2 linked regions of the Pedosphaera parvula Ellin514 genome follow. The protein of the gene in region 2 interacts with the protein of the main gene of each other region in a pairwise test. Links are inferred from orthologs where the notes say so. Each region holds a gene or a part of one and is shown on either strand. Other genes may lie near its edges.

Region 1 (4,050 bases), on a different replicon or contig from region 2:
GGTAGGTATCGGAAGCCAACGGAAGGTATCGGAAGGTTCAGGAAATTTCGAATGGCCAGTTTCAACTTCAAAATGGGAGATTCGGACGGTGGATGGCGGTAATAGACGGTGGATGGCGCTGGATGACGCCAATTTTTTTTTGATGCTGAATTTTGGGTGCTTTTTTAATGGAGGAATTGTGAAAAAATGGCCAAAACGGGGAGGGGGAGGATGAATTTCCGGGACGCAAATCAAGACCTTTGGAAAACGCGGAATTTGTCATATCTGCCCTTTGCTTCCTGGGAAAGTTCGTCTAAGTTAAGCGATTGTATTGATCGACAAATTCGCGACACATGGCAAAAGGTTTCATAAAGATTGGCGGGGCTCGTGAGCATAACCTCAAGAACCTCACCTTGAGCATTCCCCGCGACCAACTGGTGGTCATCACCGGTTTGAGCGGTTCGGGGAAGTCGTCGCTTGCCTTTGACACCATCTATGCCGAAGGACAGCGGAAATATGTGGAATCGCTTTCTGCCTATGCGCGGCAATTTCTCGACCAAATGCAAAAGCCGGAGGTGGATTTTATCGAGGGACTTTCGCCGGCAATTGCGATTGAACAGAGAAGTTCCGGGACCAGCCCACGGTCGATCATTGCCACCACCACCGAGATATACGATTACCTGAGGTTGTTATTTGCGCATGTGGGGCAGGCGCATTGTCCAGAGAGTGGGGTGCCGATTGTGGCTCAGACAACGAGCGACATCGTGGACAAGATTCATGCGCTGCCTGTCAAGACGCGGGTGATGATTTTGGCTCCGGTTGTGCGCGATCAAAAAGGAGAGTTTCGCGATGTCGTGGAGCGCCTTGGTCGCGAGGGATTTGTTCGCGCACGCATCGATGGCGAGATGGTGGAGTTGGCCAGTAATGTCAGAGTAAAGCTGGATGCGAAGCAGAAGCACACGATCGAAGCGGTCGTTGATCGGTTGGTGATGGATGAGAAGATTCGCGTGCGGTTAAGTGATTCGGTGGAGACGGCGTTGAGGTGGGGAGAAGGACAGTTGTTGACTTTGCACCAGTTGCCGGGAACGGAATCGACCACCAGCTGGATTGAGACCCTGCATTCCAACCGCAATTACAGTCCTGCGACTGGAATGAGTTTTGAACCGCTCACTCCCAAGCATTTTTCCTTCAATTCACCTGCAGGCGCGTGTCCGGTCTGTCATGGGTTGGGACAGAAGATGGTTTTCGATGAAGGGCTCATTGTCCCTGATCCTGAGAAATCTTTGGAACAAGGTGCGATTTTGCCATGGCGCAGAGGTGGCAAGCGGATGGTTGTCTATTACAAGAGCATGCTGCGCGGTGTGACCGCCCAGTACCAACAGAATCTCGAGGCTCCGTATAAAACCTTGCCGGAAGATTTTAAAAAAATTCTGCTGTGGGGTTCGGGCTCCACCGAGATTGAGTTCAACTTTTGGCGTGCCGGCAAGATGAGCAAGGTGAGCCGCGCGTTCGAGGGAGTTGTTCCGAATCTCGAAAGACTCTATCAGGAGAGCGAAAGTGAGTTCACGAGGAACCGGTTGAAGAGTTTCATGAGCCCTCAATTTTGCGATGCCTGTGGAGGGCGGCGGCTCAAACCGGAAATTCTTGCCGTTACCATTGGCAATGCGGAGCTGAAGGAGAAATTTGGAACCAGGAGTTCCAAGGAACCAAACATTCCCGGGCTTTCCATCATGGATGTCTGCTCCCTCTCAATCGAGGCTGCGGATGATTTTTTTACCAAGCTCAAACTCTCCGAATTTCAACAGAAGATTGCCGCTGAAATTATTCGGGAGGTGCGTTCCCGGTTGGGTTTCCTTAAGAATGTTGGCCTCGGCTATTTAACTCTAAACCGTGAGAGTGGCACCTTGAGCGGTGGCGAAGCGCAACGCATCCGCCTGGCCACCCAGATTGGTGCGGGACTGGTCGGGGTGCTTTATATCCTGGATGAGCCTAGCATCGGTCTGCATCAACGTGACAACGAACGGTTGTTGAAGACCCTCGAAGGGCTGAGAAATCTGGGTAATTCTGTCCTAGTCGTGGAACATGATGAAGACACCATTCGTCGCGCCGATTACATTCTCGATTTGGGGCCGGGCGCCGGAGTGCGCGGCGGAGAAATTGTTGCGGCTGGAACGTTGCCTGAAATATTAGCCTCATCGCGCTCTCTTACCGCCCAATATTTAACTCGCGAGCTCTCGATTGCCGTTCCCAAAAAGCGGATAAAACCGACTCAGGACCGTGGCTGGCTGGAAGTGTTGGGCGCCACCGAAAACAATCTCAAAAACGTTGATCTGCGAATTCCCCTGGGAACACTCACCTGTGTAACGGGAGTGAGCGGTTCGGGGAAAAGTACCGCTGTGGACGACATTTTGCGGCGGGCTCTCTTTCGGAAGTTTCATGGTTCAAAGGAACGGCCAGGGGCACATCGTGAACTGAAGGGATTCGAGAATCTGGATAAGGTCATTGTTATTGATCAGACTCCCATTGGACGGACACCGCGAAGCAACCCAGCGACTTATACCGGGATGTTTAATCACATTCGTGATCTCTTTGCCAAGCTGCCGTCAGCCAAGATTCGCGGCTACGAAGCGGGCCGGTTTAGTTTCAATGTAAAAGGCGGTCGGTGCGAAAAATGCCAGGGCGATGGACTCATCAAAATCGAAATGCATTTCCTGCCACCGGTGTATGTGACCTGCGAAGCGTGCAATGGCCGGCGATATAACCGCGAGACCCTGGAGATTAGCTATAAGGGGATGAATATTGCCGACGTTCTGAACATGACCGTGGACGAGGCGGTGACATTTTTCAGAGCAGTTCCGCAGATTTACGAACCATGCCTGACACTGGCGGATGTGGGATTGGGCTACATCGGTTTAGGCCAGTCGGCCACGACGTTGAGCGGCGGTGAAGCGCAAAGAATCAAGCTAGCGTCCGAGCTCAGTCGCAAGGCGACCGGACGAACGCTTTACATCCTTGACGAACCCACCACTGGCCTGCATTTCCACGATGTCGCAAAATTGCTCGAAGTCCTTTTCAAGCTCCGGGCCTCGGGAAACACACTTCTGATTATTGAACATAATCTCGATGTGATTAAAACTGCTGATTGGATCGTCGATCTTGGACCGGAAGGTGGATCGGGCGGAGGCAGGATCGTGGCTCAAGGAACGCCTGAGGAAGTGGCTGAGTGCCCGGGCAGTTATACCGGCCAATATTTGAGTCGCATCTTGAATGAAACTGTTGGATAAAGAACATCTGAATGAAGTGGAATTTTAAAAGAATCGCTGGCTGCTGGGGTTTTCTGGCCCTGATTCAATTCCTTTTTGCCACGGTCAATTGTAGTGCTGCCGCGACACCAGAAAGCCACGCCTTTGAAGTGGCGGCGGACTTTTTCAAGTCCCACAACTGGGAAAAGGCTGAGGAAAAACTTGCGGACTTTGCAAAGAAATATCCGACATCAGAATTTTTTGCTGATGCGGTTCTGCTACAGGGCGAATCACGTTATGCGTTGGGGCGCGATTCGGGCGTCGTTGAGTTGCTCTCCACGGAGATGCCACATGCAGGAAAACTGGCTGACCAATATCTCTATTGGACAGCTGTGGCCTCCTACCGCAGTGCCAACTATAAAAATGCGGCTGACTCCTTTTCTCGAATCGTCACCGTGTATACCAATTCGGCAAAAAGAGCGGAGGCAATTTTCAGCCAAAGTCAGACCTTGGGAAAAATGGGAGCGTGGCCCGAAGCAATCAAGGAACTACGACAACCTGACGGAGCCTTCCAGCAATTGCTCAAATCCAACCCGACGAATGAATTTGCCATTAAAGGGGTGCTTCTGCTCGCCGAAGCCGATCTGATCCAGAAAGATTACCAGGCCGTATCGGAAGACCTGCGAATTATTTCCCAGCAAAAACTGACCCCGGAGTTTAAGTGGCGAAGTCAGTTGTTGTTTTGTCGTAGCTTGTTTGAAGCCGGGAAAACGGACGAAGCATTACAGGCCGGTACAAATTTGAACACCCTGGCTGTCGAGACCGGCAA
Region 2 (4,156 bases):
AGATGCACGGGATTCTCGCCGAGATGGGAACGTTCAAGGATGACATAAAATTTTCCCTGGTTAATGGGCATGAGTTGCAGAAACTATATGACCCGGAATACGAGAATCATGCCCTGACAGGTTTGGAAGGGCTGACCGACACTGATAAGAAGGATACCAACCATTTCCAATACAGTATTTACGTATTGAATGGGCTGCCGGAGAATCATCTGGCAGCCGTGTGCGCGCATGAGTACACGCACGTATGGTTAAAGGAAAACGTGGGCAAAGGCCGCAAGCTGGATCGCAGTACGGAGGAGGGATTTTGTGAGTTGGTGGCGTATAAAATGATGTACGGCCGGCACGATCAAAGGGAGATGCGCATCATCCGGGCAAATGCCTATACCAGGGGGCAGACGAGGGCCTTGCTGGCGGCTGAGGACATCTATGATTTTAACCGGTTGGTGAAATGGATCAAGGCTGGCACGGATTCCAACATGAACGGTTATACGGTTGGAGGCATACCGGTGGTGGAGGCCAACGCCGCGCCGATGTTGTGGGGACCGGCAGCACCAACCCCGGTGCCAAATGTTTTGGCGCTCAAAGGTATCTCGGGATCAAATCAACGGCGGTTCGCCCTGATCAATGACAGCACATTTGAAGCGATGGAAAAGGGGAAGGTTAGATTGGGGCAAACGAATGTGACCATTCGTTGCCTGGAGATTCGTGCGGATTCGGTGCTGGTTCAGATGGAAGGTTCCGCGGAGAAAAAGGAACTTTTCCTGCGCAAGGAATAGCTGTCTAGTTTGGCACCCAACCTTTGCCGGGAACGAACTCACGGCTTCCGGAATCGGTCTTGCAGCCGCTCGCAAAAGCGAGGGCAATCGCCATCAAAAGGATAAGATAAATCTTTGACATGGCACGATTTTAATCCAGATTGCCAACAGAGCAAGTTTGATGCAAATTGAGTTGGGGAAATTAAAATGATTGAGATTCCCAAATTTTTAAAGGGTCAGTTGTTGTTGGACAGCGGACAGCTCAGCGGGTCATTTTTCCAAAGGACGGTTGTTCTTGTTTGCCAGCATGATGCCGAAGGGGCATTGGGGCTGGTGTTGAATAGGGACAGCGGCAACAAACTTGGAGAAATGGTATTGGCTGATCTTCCCGAACAACTGACGGACAATGCGCTTTATCTTGGCGGTCCGGTTCAGTTGTCAGCGCTCAGCTATCTCTACTCGGACACTTACCTTCCCGAAGCGAGTGTGCTGCCCAATGTTGAACTGGGGCATTCATTAGAAACCCTCGTTGAACTGGGTGAATCATTTTCCCCTGGCAAAAGGATCAAGCTTTTTGCGGGTTATGCGGGCTGGAGTCCGGGGCAATTGGAAGAGGAAATGAAGCGGAAGGCGTGGCTGACGCATCCGGCGACGGTGGACCTGGTTTTCGATACCGATCCGGATGACCTGTGGCAGTATGTTTTGAAGCAAAAAGGTGGGATGTACCGGGTGCTGGCGCAAATGCCGGAGGATGTTTCGTTGAACTAGCCTAACGTCCGGCAGCCTTTACTCGTTTGCCGCCGCGACGAGGTTTTCCATAAGTGACACTGCGTGATTTTTCCTCTGGTTTACCATCGCCGGTGGAGCGCTTCAGTTCACGAATTTGATCGCGCATCAGGGCGGCCTTTTCAAATTCGAGATTGTTGGCGGCGGCCAGCATTTCCTCCTCCAATTCCTTGATGGTTTCGGTGACGTCGAAATCCACGCCGGATTCCTTAAGCATGGAATTGGCCTGATCCTTGAATTCCTTGTTGGTGGAGAGACTTTCCTCGACGGCGCGGCTGACGCTCTTCGGGGTGATGTTGTGTTCCTTGTTGTAGGCAAGCTGGCGTTCGCGGCGAAATTTGGACACGGCCAGAAACTTCTGAATGCTCTGCGTCATGACATCGGCGTAAAGAATCACTTCGCCGTTCAGATGGCGGGCGGCGCGACCGGCAGTTTGGATCAAGCTGGTGACGCTACGCAGATAGCCTTCCTTATCGGCATCGAGAATGGCTACCAAGGAGACTTCGGGGAGATCGAGGCCTTCGCGGAGGAGGTTGATGCCGACCAGCACATCAAACTCGCCCTTGCGTAAACCGCGCAGAATTTCCACGCGCTCGATGGCATCAATTTCGCTATGCAGATAGCGGACGTTGATGCCGATGTTGCGGAGATAATCGGTGAGTTCTTCAGCGGTTCGTTTGGTCAGGGTGGTGACCAAAATGCGTTCCTTCGAATCCACACGCTTACGTGCCTCCTCAATCAGGTCATCGATTTGGCCCTGGAGCGGTTTGACGGTGATGGTGGGATCCACCAGACCGGTGGGGCGGATAATCTGTTCGGCAACGCGACCCTGAGACCATTCAATTTCCCGGGGGCTGGGGGTGGCGCTGACATACAAGGTCGGTCCCTGCATGTGTTGGAACTCGTCGAAATTCAGAGGACGATTGTCCAGGGCGCTGGGGAGGCGGAAGCCGTATTCCACGAGCACGGTCTTGCGGGAGCGATCACCGGCATACATTCCGCCGATTTGGGGAATGGTGGCGTGAGATTCATCAATAACCAGCAGGTGGTCCTTGGGGAAGAAATCAAACAAGGTCGTGGGTCTGGAGCCGGGAGCGCGGCCGTTGATGTGGCGGGTGTAATTTTCGATGCCGGAGCAGAACCCCATTTCCTCCATCATTTCGAGATCGTATTCCGTCCGCTGCTTGATGCGCTGGGCTTCCAGGAGTTTTCCATGTTTTTCGAACCAGGCGATGCGGTCACCCAATTCTTCGCGAATTGACAGGATGGCCGGCTTCATTTTGTCCGCCGTGGTGACGAATTGTTTGGCAGGATAGACAACGGCTGTGTTCAAGGTTTCGAGCTTGTGGCCGGTGAGCGGTTCGAAGCGGGTGATGCGCTCGATTTCTTCGCCGAAAAATTCGATGCGCAGACCATCTTCGCGACCGGCGGGGCAGAGTTCGACGGTATCGCCACGGACGCGGAATTGGCCGCGGGTGAATTCGATGTCGTTGCGGGTGTATTGGAGGTCAACGAGGCGGTTGAGGAACTGTTCGCGGGTGATTTGCTGGCCGACGCAGATGGGGATGATGAGGGCTTCATAGTCCTCCTTGCTGCCGATACCGTAAATGCACGACACGCTGGCGACGACGACGACATCCTGGCGGGAAAAGAGCGAACTCATGGTGGAGAGGCGCATGCGCTCGATCTCCTCGTTTACGCTGGAATCTTTTTCCACGAACGTGTCCGTGCGGGGAATGTATGCCTCGGGCTGATAGTAATCGAAGTAGCTGACAAAGTATTCGACGGCGTTGTTGGGGAAGAAACTTTTGAATTCAGCGTAGAGCTGGGCGGCCAAGGTCTTATTATGCGAGATGACCAGGGTGGGCTTGTTAATGTTCTTGATGACATTGGCCACTGTGAATGTTTTTCCAGAACCAGTTACGCCGAGCAGCGTCTGGTGTTTGGCGCCCGAAAGCAAACCTTCGGTCAACTTGGCGATGGCCTGAGGTTGATCTCCAGCAGGAGGATAGGATGAAACTAGGTCGAACACAGAAGCGAAACTTAGTGGTGATACGGCAGGGTGTCAACGAACGTAAGAGCCAGAATAATAATAGATAATCCAATGTGGAAAATGATAAGAATTGCTTTTGAAAAGAATAAGAATATCTTTCATATAAGATTTCGGATTGCTGGTGGGCGAGACTGGTTGAAAGGAAAGGATCCTTATGGCAAAGCGAAGCAGTGAAGCGAATCATTGGATCAAAACTCACGGGGATGTGATCCTTGATCTGATCCGCATTTATCTTGGGGTTGGACTCATCCTGAAAGCACTCTATTTCATGACGCATATGGATTACCTGCTGCGCTTGACGGCCGGAGAGGGGAGTATGTGGTTCGCCCCGACAATTCTGGCTCATTACATCGTTGTGGCCCACCTGGTGGGGGGTGTTTGCCTGACGTTGGGATTGTTCACGCGAGTGGCCGCCCTGATTCAAATTCCGGTTTTGTTCGCGGCCATTTTCTACGTGCATATGCCGAACGTGATTGCTTCGGTGGAAGCCCGCCAAAATGCTGAATTCGCGGCGCTGGTGCTGTTCCTGTTGGTTTTGTTTTCCTTTTACGGCTCAGGCAGG

What was found.
Region 1: the proteins of uvrB (region 2) and uvrA interact in binary tests that used the Escherichia coli proteins (3 or more experiments, as listed by UniProt). The link is inferred for Pedosphaera parvula Ellin514 from one-to-one orthologs.

What each region holds. Positions count from the first base shown.
Region 1 is NZ_ABOX02000019.1:12,164-16,213, forward strand. Bases 1-3,463 are described here. They hold uvrA (excinuclease ABC subunit UvrA), read left to right. Parts: upstream 1-332; coding sequence 333-3,263; downstream 3,264-3,463. Other genes in these bases: CFLAV_RS15595 (tetratricopeptide repeat protein), read left to right, coding at 3,275-3,463. In the rest of the region: more of CFLAV_RS15595, read left to right, coding at 3,464-4,050. UniProt on the Escherichia coli protein: The UvrABC repair system catalyzes the recognition and processing of DNA lesions. UvrA is an ATPase and a DNA-binding protein. A damage recognition complex composed of 2 UvrA and 2 UvrB subunits scans DNA for abnormalities.
Region 2 is NZ_ABOX02000023.1:7,903-12,058, reverse strand. The notes cover bases 1,050-4,031. They hold uvrB (excinuclease ABC subunit UvrB), read right to left. Parts: upstream 3,574-4,031; coding sequence 1,525-3,573; downstream 1,050-1,524. Other genes in these bases: CFLAV_RS17440 (DoxX family protein), read left to right, coding at 3,749-4,031; CFLAV_RS17450 (YqgE/AlgH family protein), read left to right, coding at 1,050-1,523. Also shown: CFLAV_RS17455 (protein DA1), read left to right, coding at 1-776; more of CFLAV_RS17450, read left to right, coding at 963-1,049; more of CFLAV_RS17440, read left to right, coding at 4,032-4,156. UniProt on the Escherichia coli protein: The UvrABC repair system catalyzes the recognition and processing of DNA lesions. A damage recognition complex composed of 2 UvrA and 2 UvrB subunits scans DNA for abnormalities.